One region of the Methylomonas sp. LL1 genome, then DNA from elsewhere that is predicted to be linked to it. Evidence: riboswitches for the same ligand, from Rfam matches in the RefSeq annotation. Region 1 holds a riboswitch; each other region holds the start of a gene.
The links. A riboswitch is a leader RNA that binds a small molecule or an ion and turns the genes downstream of it on or off. The one in region 1 is predicted to bind cyclic di-GMP.

Region 2: it holds a riboswitch for cyclic di-GMP, as region 1 does, so the genes downstream of both, IVG45_RS10855 (VPLPA-CTERM sorting domain-containing protein) here and IVG45_RS09340 (hypothetical protein) in region 1, are expected to answer to the same signal.
Region 3: it holds a riboswitch for cyclic di-GMP, as region 1 does, so the genes downstream of both, IVG45_RS04480 (hypothetical protein) here and IVG45_RS09340 (hypothetical protein) in region 1, are expected to answer to the same signal.

Annotation. Positions count from the first base shown of each region.
Region 1 covers NZ_CP064653.1:2,003,368-2,007,274, forward strand. Annotated here, with positions in the region: gene IVG45_RS09335 (VPLPA-CTERM sorting domain-containing protein) at 1-539, opposite strand, end outside; gene IVG45_RS09340 (hypothetical protein) at 726-1,496, opposite strand; cyclic di-GMP riboswitch class I at 1,549-1,625, opposite strand; gene IVG45_RS09345 (TonB-dependent siderophore receptor) at 1,691-3,907, opposite strand, start outside.
Region 2 covers NZ_CP064653.1:2,322,049-2,325,955, forward strand. Annotated here, with positions in the region: gene IVG45_RS22665 (hypothetical protein) at 1-266, opposite strand, end outside; gene IVG45_RS10850 (VPLPA-CTERM sorting domain-containing protein) at 809-1,546, opposite strand; gene IVG45_RS10855 (VPLPA-CTERM sorting domain-containing protein) at 1,610-2,380, opposite strand; cyclic di-GMP riboswitch class I at 2,455-2,535, opposite strand; gene IVG45_RS10860 (IS110 family transposase) at 3,075-3,907, opposite strand, start outside.
Region 3 covers NZ_CP064653.1:859,117-863,023, reverse strand. Annotated here, with positions in the region: gene IVG45_RS04490 (hypothetical protein) at 1-461, opposite strand, end outside; gene IVG45_RS04485 (IS1595 family transposase) at 477-1,376, opposite strand; gene IVG45_RS04480 (hypothetical protein) at 1,431-1,634, opposite strand; cyclic di-GMP riboswitch class I at 1,737-1,823, opposite strand; gene IVG45_RS04475 (phosphopantetheine-binding protein) at 2,405-2,662, shown strand; gene IVG45_RS04470 (diguanylate cyclase) at 2,770-3,907, opposite strand, start outside.

The DNA of each region.
Region 1 (3,907 bases):
TCAAAACCGATATGGTTGACTAGTAGCCAGCCGGAACGGCCTGGCGTGGCGGCTTCTAATTCCGGGTGATATTCCAGCGTCATATCGCCCATTACAATTCGGTTATTGGACCGATTCACATCGACGCGAAATCGTATTACCCCACCCAAGCCAATATTGCCGGTCGCGCTACCCAACAAGTCGCCAGGATTAAACTCGAATGTTGTAGGCCTATTCTCGCGCCCGGCCGGATTGGCGTCGATGTTTAACCCGTTAACCGCATATTGCAGACCGGTGGCCGGAATTTCGTTGGCTGCGTAATCGGACCAATCGGCGGGCGTATTGTCGTTTAGAAGCTGGCTTTGGGTTTTGCTTGCCGCGGAGGCACCAAAAAACTCCTCGACGTAAATAGAGGGGGCCGGGGTGTTATCCATGGTAACGCCGGCGGCCAAGGCATCGCGATCTATGTTGAGGATAAGCGACCCACCCGAGACGGTGGCCGCCTGCGCGTTCGTGAAAGCCAACGTGCCGGCCATCACAATAGCATTAAATATTTTCATGTTTCTTCCTTAAATGAATAATGAATTCGGTTTAAACGTTTTTTGAGCCTACCCGGATTTTCCCTGCTTATGCTTGCTGAACATGAGAAGCGATAGAGCCCAGGTTGAAAACCGAGTAATAAGTTAATGTCTGTCGCTACCTGTAACGGCTTAAATCAAGCGCAACAGGCAGCGTCGATCCATGCGTTATGCGGAAAATTTGGCCTTTCCACGAGTTACGCCCAGCAGGCCTAGTAAACCGCTACCGAACAACCAAACGGCTGCGGGTACTGGAACAGCTGCCGGTGCCAGGCTCAAATGGCCGACGACGAGATTTTGGTTGATCGACTGAACGCCCAAGAATGAACTCCAGGTCAGACCAAAAATGCTGCTGGCTGTAGTCGGACTCATGCCGCCGCCGAAAACCAAATCGCCGGACAGGCTTAACTGGCCGCTGCCATTGACGGATTCAATCGCATTGGTAAGTTGCAGGAAGGTGGTGTTTTTAAACGCGCTGTCATAGCTAACCAAGTTCCAGACGCCGCTGAATTTTTGCAGCTTGAAATCATAGGGATACAAATTCCCAAGGGCGCCAGTCATGGTTAAGGCGCCACTCAAGCCGATTTGTCCCGTTGCCGTGTCGCTGCTGTCCATGGTTGTGGCCTGCAAGGTGCGGTTGCCGGCGTAGCTGGTAGTGGTGATATTCGTATTGACCGGAAACAGCATATTGGTGGTTGAAGTGGTGCCGCCAGCCGTACTGGCATTGATGGCAGTCTCGTTATAGCTGGCATCAAAAAAATGGTTGACGGTCCAGCCACCCGTTGCGGTACTGAAGGCGGTGTTGTCGATGCTAATAGTGGCATTACCGGTCACCAGCGCGGCGCTGGCGGATGCGGGTGCCAGTAAGCCGGCCAATGAGCCGAATACCAGGACGCCGGCGCTTGCCAATTTAACAGTATGTTTTTTCAAACTTGTCATTTTTGTTCCTTCATTAATTACGGTTAAAGTTAATCTCCAAGGCACTGGCCTTGAAGGTAACCCGGCTGTCTTATTCCAAGACCCGTGGCTTTCCGGCTCCGCCTCGCGGCGGATGTGGCATGGTTGTCGTATCCATTCGACATCACTCTATGTCCTTGAGTGAGTGGTTCCCGCTCCATCCTGAATTTAATGCATTAGTACCTCACGCTTCCCGTGACATACACGGCCGGCCCGCTGTCGGGCGCAACCCGTCCGTCGAAATAGTCGTAAGCCGAAAAATAGTCGACCCCGGTAAGGTTTTTCGCGGTGGCGGCCAGTTTGAATGTCGCCGTTTCGTAGGCAACGGTGGCGTCAAAGCCGTGGTAAGCCTCGCTTTTGAATTGATTGTTGTTCGATAAAAATGCGCCGGCGCGCAGGTTGACGCCAAATCCCAGGCTAAGTCCCTTCAACTCCGGCATAGGCAATCGGTAATGCATCCATAAACGGGCGGAATTTTCCGGTACCAACGGCAGACGGTTGCCGGCCGGCACGCCGGACTTGTCGTCGATAAAGCGCGCTTCGGTATGGGCATAGCTGGCCAGAAAATTCAGTTCGTCCAGGGGCTGCCAGAGCAGATCGGCATCGAAACCGACCGAGCGTTGCTGTCCGGCCGCAACCGAGCGGCCTTGAATATCGGTGTTATCGGTGACGGCCACATGGGTTCTATCGATTTGGTAAATCGCCATCTGCCCGCTGAATTGCCCGGCAAAATCGAACTTAAAGCCGGTTTCGATTTGCCGCGATAACTCGGGAACCGGGGTATCGACAAAATTAATCAGCGGCTGGCCGCGCATGCCTTCGCTGTAACCGGAGAACCAGGAAATTTGCTCGGTCAGATCCACGACGACGCCAAAACGGGGCAACCACTTACTGGTATCGGTGGCGGTAATGTTGTCGGATACCGTATTTTTGAAATCGATATTGACGGTGCCCAAGCGCATGCTGGACAGCAGATGCAGACGTTTATACAAAGTGGTTTGCAGCTGGGCATATCCACCGTAGGTTATGTTGTCAACAAAACGATTGCTCACTCCCGGCCCCGGCCTACGATATGCGCTGGAAAAATCCGGCGCGGCCAAATCGACCATGCCTACGCCGAATCCAGCCGGCCCCACATCGCCATCAATGTATCCCTGATCATTGAGCTCGCTATGGTCGGCACCGAACAAAACGGTATTTTCGGTGGGCCCGAAATCGAATTTGCCGACGGCGTATCCGGCAAAGCTGCGTTCCTCCTGTTGCTGTGCCAGTTCGGCATTCACCAAGGCCCAGGTCGAGGCAAACAGCGGCCGGTCGGCGGTAAACCCATCACGACCGAATAGGGTTTGCGCGTGTTCGATAAATTCCGAATAGGAATATCGCGCCTTGACCGTTACGCTCCAGCGCTCGTTAATTCTGTGATCCAGGCTAACCCAAACCGCGTCGGTCGCCGAATGGCTATCCGGAAGATTGTCCGGCCCAATCAGGGTTTGCCGGGGAATACGAAAGCTGCCGGCCACGGTGCCGGTGGCCGGTAGCCCCTGATAGTCAGGCTGTTGCCAGCGGGACAGCTTGGCCCGCAGGGTAAATCGGGTCTTGTCGTTATCGGTCAGCGTCAATGCCGGATTAAGGTTATAGCGCTGGGTTTCGATGCCATCGATCGTACTGCCGGAATCCGTATATTCGCCGCTGATACGGAACAAGGCGTTTTCAGCCAAAGGCTGATTAAAATCGAAAAACGGTTGATAAAAACTGTCACCGCCGATTTTGATGCCAAGCTCGCCGAAGGCCTTGGCCCGTGGTTGTTTGGACAGCAAATTGATAACACCACCCGCCTGTGCGCCGGACCCTCCGCCGTACAATACCGCGCTGGCTCCCTTCAGCACTTCGATGCCTTCCAGATTGACCAGGCTTTCCCTATCGCCGGTGTTGTAATACTGGGTGAAGCCGTCCAACAGTTGTTCGGTTTTGAAGCCGCGTATCAGCGTGCCTTCGACGTTGGGCGTAAACCAGATGTTGCGAGGCACTACACTACTGGCGTTGTATAAGCTTTCACTGACCGTGACATTTTGTTGATCCTCGATCAACGAGCGTTTGAAGGCCTGGACCGATTGCGGAATCTGCATGAGCGGCGTGTCGGTTCGAGTAGCGGAGGCCATGGCAGCCACCCGGTAATTACTGAAGTCGAGGGGGCTGATGTCTGTCGGATTATCGTCAGTCACACGTTCGCCGCTGGCCGCTCGGCCGACCACTGTCATCGCTTCCAGCACGGCGGGATAGTGTTCCGGCATTCCTTGCCGAACTTGCTCGCCTTGCAGCAGCATCACGGTCCGTTGATCCAGGAAACGGTAGCCGAGCCCGCTGTCTTTCAGCAAAGATTGCAAGGCTTGTTC
Region 2 (3,907 bases), 320 kb from region 1:
GCGGTTTTGCCGGTATAACCGAATGGAACAGAACCAGCACCACCTGCCCAAGCATTCAATGTGCCACCTGTTGCGCCATTTTGTTTGCCGTCAGAATACAACCAGCCATCCGTTGTTTGTGCACTAGAGCTATAAGTACCTGGAGCTTGTCCCACGTCCCAAGTGTTGTACATGGTGGTCGAAGCCATTGCACTAGATGCGCCAGCAGACATTGCAACTCCGGCAACGGCTAGGGAAACCGCTTTAGCTAATTTAGTTTTGATCATAAATCTTCCTTTTCTTTTTGACTTAAGGTTATGGTTAAACAGCTTTCGACGCCGTGGACCGGATAACAGCGCTGTAAGCCCTGCCTGACAGCTGTATTTCTAATTAAGCAAACCTTATGCCAACAGCTAGAGTCTCGAAATATCTAGGCAAAAAACGAGGCAGCATCAATATCTCCAGAAAAATATGTGATACCCCTCACATCATTGCGTGAAATGCCTTATTTCCAATTACAACATCCCTACTTAACGATGTACTAATAAGACTTGAGGCCGAGCTTTTGTCCTCCGAAACCGACAAAACCCTTTATTAAACAGGATTTACAGAGTTTGACACTACACGGCAAAATCATGAATCGGGGTTTTAAGTGAAATGCCCTATTTAAACCAAAAACTCCAGATAATGGGATTTTGAACGCTCCCAATATGGAAACCCGAATTCAGCGCAACAAAAAAGGCGCATTCCTACAAATGCGCCTTTTTTAGCCTAGCGGAATAGTATGCCGCACCCTCGACAAGCACATCCGCCTATCCTCGACCTACAATCAAGCCGTGGCAAACAATTTGCGGCGACCCACACCAACCATCCCGACCAATGCAGTGCCGAACAACCAGACGGCTGCGGGCACCGGAACTTGAGAGACGGCGATGGTGTTGCCGGATAGGCTAAATTGAAGGTTATCAGAGCTAAACACGACTCGATAATCGCCATATCCTCCGACAATGGTATTGCGGATAGTATCGCTTGTATTGATGCCAGAAGCCGCCTCGGTCTCCGTCAAACGATAATCCGCCATCACAAACAAGTAATTGCCTGCGGCCAGCGTTACCTCGTATGCGGGATCGCGCTGGTAGTGAATCGAGCCGTCACTGGCACCAAAGGCTGCGCCCAGGTCGGTCAATTTAAAGCCAGGTGTGTCGACGGCTGAACAATTGTTGGCAATATCATCACAACGGGCCAAATGATTCGCTGCGTTTAGTAGCGAATTGGCGCTGCCGTCATCCTTCCAAAAATGGGTATCCGGGTCGATATAGGTAAATTCACCATCGCCGTTGAGATCGACAGCATTTGTCGTTGAGTTATCCGTGCTTTCGTAAGCTAACACGTTCACCTTGAAACTACCGGCTGTCGGCATGACGATTTTCCAAACATCGAAAGTCGAACCACCGATTTGCTGAAAAAGGCTGCCGTTGATTTCCAGGGAATTAGCCGCTTGCGCGGGCGTCAGATAGGTGCCGCTGACCAGTGTGGCGGCCGTAAGGATTTTAAGCAATGAATTCATGTCCGTTCCTTTTGACAGATGGAAACTAAAAAGGCGAAGCCTAAGCTTCGCCTTGACTTGATTTTACGCAGTCACTGCCGCTTTACGGCGGCCAAAGCCGACCAAACCGGCGATGGCGCTACCGAACAGCCAGACCGCGCCAGGGACGGGAACCGCAGCTACCGACATACTTGCTTTATAGAACTCATTCACATTGTCAGTGCCATTGCCCCCAACCCACAAACTGTAGTTACCAGCGGCCAGGTTATTAAAGGTATATGTTACTGAACCACCGTCCACAGTGGTTGCCGCGTGGCCGACATAGGTCAATTCGTTACTACCACGCGTGGTTGGTGCAAAAGGGTTTGCGTTCCATGAACCGTGCTTGCTGCTGGTAGCTGTAGCATCCCAACCACTCCACAAGGTAAAACCAGGAGCGAATGTGGAAGCCAGACTGGAATCGGCTTCGACCGTAATGGTCAAGTTTCCAGCCACTTCCATATTGATCAGACCGAAATCCAACGCATTACCCCAGCTTGAAGCTGGCTTCCATTTATTGTTAATGGATTCCAAAACAAAATTTGATGCAGCCCCCTTGTTGTTGATCGCATCAGCCGCCGATATTTCGTAAACAGTATCAACATGGTGAATATTGGCCACCCAGGTGACAGGCAAATTACCGTCATAAGAAGGTGCACCACCCGTCCAAGAGCCGGTTGCATCGGAACCATTGACGTTTGGAGCTTGTCCGCCGGCTGCATCCAAATGATAGGAAACATGCGCTTCAGCAGCAGTTGCACCCATGATTGAAGCGGCAATTGCTCCCGCGATAGCCAGTTTTTTAAATTGAATCATTGCTTTCCATTCCTAAATTGTTATGTAAATTGCATTCTCATCTGAACGAATGCACTCGCACCCCTCGTCTCCGAGAGGGCAACCCGGCCATCTTGTTAGGCTCAAGACCCGTGGCTTTCCGAACCCGCCTCGCGACGGGGGTGGCTGAAGCATGAAGCTCCCCAACAATCCTTTGACAGTGCTTTTGCTTACCACAAACAAGCCAAGTACAAAATCATGAACACGGCGAACCAGAGATTTGCCGGCATTCATTCAGCATGGGCCGGAAAAAATTTTGTAAGCACTGCCTGACAACTGCATTCGGACTAATGCAACCCTTATGCCAATTGCCAAACACCTGAAATACAGGGACTAAAAATAAAACCAGCGTTAGCAAGGACTCGGAAATACGTGATATGGCTCATCACGCAACGTGAAATACCCTATTTTCAGCTCTAACACACCTCATTTAGGCCGCATGAAATGATTATCAAAGAAGCTCATTGTCGGATAATACCGACGCATCATTAAAAACCGCCTTAGACGCCATTAAATGCCACGGAAGATTGAGAATTGGATTTTCCTTTGGGCAGAGGGTTACGATCGTCAGCACAAATAAACGCAGCTAATGATCGGACGAAAAATATCTTCCAGAAATTTTGGGAAGCAATATGGTAGATACTCTGTTCCAAGTCAACAAAATTCCATCACTTTTTCACTCAGCGATGATGGGTGTCGGAATGACATAAAACCGTGTGTTATCGAACGGCTGGTCGTGCTTTAGCATGCCATGGATCGCATGCAGTAATTTACGCATCACTGCGCAGACGGCCTGTAAAGGTTTCTTGCCGTTGTCGACCAAGTGCTGGAAATAAGCGCTGACATGGGGATCATGCTGTTTGGCGCTCAAGGCCGGCATATACAATGCCGAGCGAATATGCCGGTTACCCGCCTTGGACAGCCGCATTTTCTTATGTACGCTTTTGCCGGATTCAAAGGCTTTGGGATCGAGCCCGGCAAACTTGACCCATTCGCGATGCGACAGGTTGGGTGGCAATAACAGCAGTTCGCCCATCAAAGCAATGGCGCTGGTTTGGGCAATGCCTTTGATGCCGGTCAGCAACTCAAAAACACGCTTGAGTTCCGGGTGCTGGTTGATCAAGGTCATCGCTTCGGCGGCCAAGGTATCGATGCGTTTTTCCAATTGACTGATCGCCAGCTTGGCATCGCGCAGCAACGCCTTTGGAGTTTCCTGAGTCGCACTCAGTGCATGCAGATGGTTTTTCGCGGCAGCTTTCTGACCGGTCAGCGCATCAATGCGGCGGGCAAACCCGCGCAAAGCCAGGGTCTGATTCGATGGCCGGGTCCAGGCGACAAAGTCCATGCGCTCGACGTATTCGGCCAGGGTATTGGCATCAACGGCATCGGTTTTGCTGTTTCTCATCAACACCTTGGCGAAGTTATGCGAGGCCTTGGGATTGACGACCATCACGGGAATACCGGCGTCATGCAACGCAATTGCCAGGTCGAAATGGTAAATGCCGGTGG
Region 3 (3,907 bases), 1.1 Mb from region 1:
GGAACCGGAACAGCTTGAACACTCAAAGATGCTTGAATCGCGTAGGAACCTGCGTGATCACCAACATTAGCGTCAATTACGGTACCGGTAGAACCAAATGCACCACCTGTACCAATACTGTAATCACCCGCGGCCAGGAAATAGTTGATCAAAGTTTCAATATTACCAGTGCTGTTATTAACTGCAGTTTTGTATATTGCAGTGCCAACTACTGCGGAATTGTTAGCCATAGTTGTGTCGCCTAAGGCATCCCAGCGACCGTCTTTCCCAGCATCAATTGGCAATGAAGCGGCAGAATCATACGCACCAGCAGGAAACAAACCTTTGTAAATGGAAAAACCAACATCTGCCAGGTTTAAAGAAGTCGTCACATTAATTGCGGCACCATTTTGGTTAACGCTTGCGTAGGTACCCGCATTTAAACCAGTAACTGTAATACTGACCAAAGAGTCTTGGGCCAAGTTAAATTTAAATGGCTATGAACAAGTTGCAGGTTGAAGAAATACCGGGTCATGTGTGACGCATAGCGTGAGTAATCGGTTAGGAATCTGGTTTTCCCAAAATCGTCGATTCAACCGATAGCAAAATTCGTCGAGATATTCCTGTACATAGTTACCTGACACACCATGGTAAGTACCCAGCAAATAGCTTTTAAGGTTACTGATGACCACATGAACCCAAGGTAACCATTCACTCGCCATTTCAGGAGGGGTTACCTTGGCGATATGGTGATGTTCCTCGGCCAGCACATTGAGCGCAGCCAGCGCATCGGTATGCAGGGTTTGGCCTGGGGCAAGCGTTTGTTGGGCGAATGCTCTAACACTCTCGTGCGTCACCTGCTCAACCACCTTCATAGCCACAAAGCCGGGCTTACCATCATTATGTTCGCAAGCCACTAAAATAGTGGTTTTACCGGCGGCGCCTCGCCCGCGTTTACCGGCACGTTTGCCGCCGATAAAGGCATCATCGAATTCGATAATGCCGCTTAGTTTGTACAGATTATTCTGATCACCCATGGCCGTGCGTAATTTTCTCAACAGCCGTTGCGCCGTCAGCCAGGAAACACCAATTAGTTTGGTCAGCCGCAATGCGGAGATACTACCCTTGTCCGACGATACCCAATAAAGACTCCAAAACCATTTCACGAGCGGTAATTTGGTGTTGTGAAACAAGGTGCCGGCTGTCACCGATGTGTGATGATGACAAACTGCACATTCGTAGACATGTCGTGTCTGGAGCAACCAACCTTTCTGATGGCCACAGCGTGGACAGCAAAACCCTTCAGGCCACCTGAGGTTGATGATGGCTTGAAGACAACTTTTTTCATCGGCAAAGTGCTGTTGCCACTCCCAAAAACTCGTGATCTTTGCTTGCATGACCGCTCTCCAGAATATCCCACTAAAATTCAGATCGGGTAACCTGTGGTAAGTTCATAGCCATGTAAATTTAAACCAAGCAGCGTGATGGCTATCACCCCAATCGCCATCTGCCGCATCAGACCAACCGATATTGCTGGTTACAGCTCTTACTGAAGGGTTATTGGCGTTCAAATTGTAGTAAGAAACGTGCGCGAACGCCTGGCTTGCAAACAAAAAGCTTGCTAGAGCAATTAGAGATAGTGCGATTTTTTTCATTTTTAATCCTCTTTACTGTACAAATAATTATTTATTGTTAACAGTAATGTTCTCGGCGTTGCCTCGGGAAAAGACAAACGCCGCTTCCTCCCCATCACTTTAGGAGGCGGCCCGGCCTTCTTGTTTTTGTTATTTTCAAGAACCGTGGCTTTCCGGCCCCGCCTCGCGACGGGTGTGGCTTGGTTGGCGAGGGGAAATCCAATAAACTAAAACATAAACTCATCATTCCCTGATCGGACCAGAAACCTAGCCAACTAAGAATGATTATCATATTACATGCCAAAACCCAGTAAAATCCTAGGTTTCAATGATATAAAATATTCCCTAATATACTTAAACAACCCCGGCGTTAATTAAACTGCGTTAAATGACTAACCAATATAGTCATTTGCCTCATTTATCAAAGACCTAGCCGTCATTTGGCATAAAAATACCCAAATCTGCCTTAGAAACGATGCCTTGGTGATAAAGCCATAACCCAACACACTCGTCATGGCCATCGGCAACCGTTACAATTGTCGGTTTTTATCAATCATGGCTTTCCATGATTGTTGTTTTGCATTTAGGGAACAAGGGCAGAGATCGACAATGGCACGACATTTGACTCCAGAAACAGCTCGCGAACGGCGTTTGCCGGCACCTTCAATCAAACCCGACCGGCTTTACAGCCTATCGTTTGCGTGTGTTGCCGCTGTCGGCGATTCAAACCAATCAGCGTTTTTTGCTGAATTCAACATTTCGGGACACTTTCTCCCACCCATGAGTATGCTATGAGTCAGACTGAAATCGAATTAAAACAGCTGATCATCGACACTCTGGCACTGGAAGAGGTGAACGTCGACGATATCAAGTCCGACGCCGCGCTGTTTAATAGCGGCCTGGGATTGGATTCGATCGACGCACTGGAGTTGGGCTTGGCAATCAGGAAGAAATACGACGTCAAAATCGACGTCGAACACGATGACGTGGTTAAGATCTTTGCTTCGGTATCCGCATTGGCTCAATTCATAGAATCCGTCCGCCAATAAGTTGAAAAACCACGACGGCTTGAGCGCAAATCAATAGGGTGATTTTTTAGACGATTAACTGACTCTAGGGCCAGCCCAATTATGGCCAATCGTAACCGATGAGGTCATTACAAGCGGAATAATTGATATTCTTCCAGTCCACAAACCTTATTCCGGCCACTGTCCTTGGCCTGATAAAGCGCCTTGTCGGCCAAATTGAGCAGGCTGTCGATGTTGGAAATTTTTTCCCTCAGCGTCGCCACGCCTATACAAATGGTGAACTGCAACGACACCCCCGCTTCCAACGGAATTGTGGTGTTGGCGACAAAGTTTCTGAGCCGCTCGGCGACTTCAAGCGCCTTACTGCTATTGGTTTCGGGCAGTAGCACCGCAAACTCTTCCCCACCTAGGCGTCCTGGAATATCAACTTCCCGCAATGTCTGCGCAAAGATACATCCCATTTTTTGCAGAACTTTATCGCCGACGGCATGACCGAAGCTATCGTTGATTTTCTTGAAGTGATCAATATCCAGCATGAATATCGAAAGCGAATTGCCGTATCGTTGTGCTCGCGCCAGCTCCATTTCGCCCTGTTCCATGAAATGGCGACGATTGGCAATACCGGTCAGGTAATCGAAATGGGCCTGGTGTTCCAGTTCGGCCAATAATGTCTTGCGTTCTCTGATGTCCCGCACGAATGCGCAGTGATATTCGCAATCATCGAAAACGATATAGTTAGCGGCAATTTCTACCGGTATTTCACAGCCTTCACGGGTTCTATGCACCGATTCAAATTGCAGCGAACCTCGCTGCTTGACTTGTTGCCAGTGGTTCCTCCAAGCCTCTCGGCTAAAACCGGGATCGATATCCATCACGGTACGCGTCAGCAATTGTTCACGGCTATAGCCTAGAAATTGGCACGCGGTATTATTAACGAATTGGAAACGGGCATCGGCCGTGATCCAATAGATACACTCGATGGCGCAATCGACTGAAAACTGGGTTAGCTGCATCTTTTTCTCTGCCTGCTTACGCTCGGTAATGTCGATAATCGAAGCAATGTAGCCGGCCAATTCCTGGTTTTGGGTAAAACAGGGACTGAACGCTAGATGGATAAAAATCCGGCTATCCGAGGATTTGTAGGTTTCATAGAGCCTGTTGCGCTTAATCTGCTGAAAATCGATGAAGCGCTCTTCCGAAGCCGATAAGCCCTGCCGTAGCGCGGCTTTAGTTTCCGGTAGCACTGCGGGGTCGTCGAATAAACAA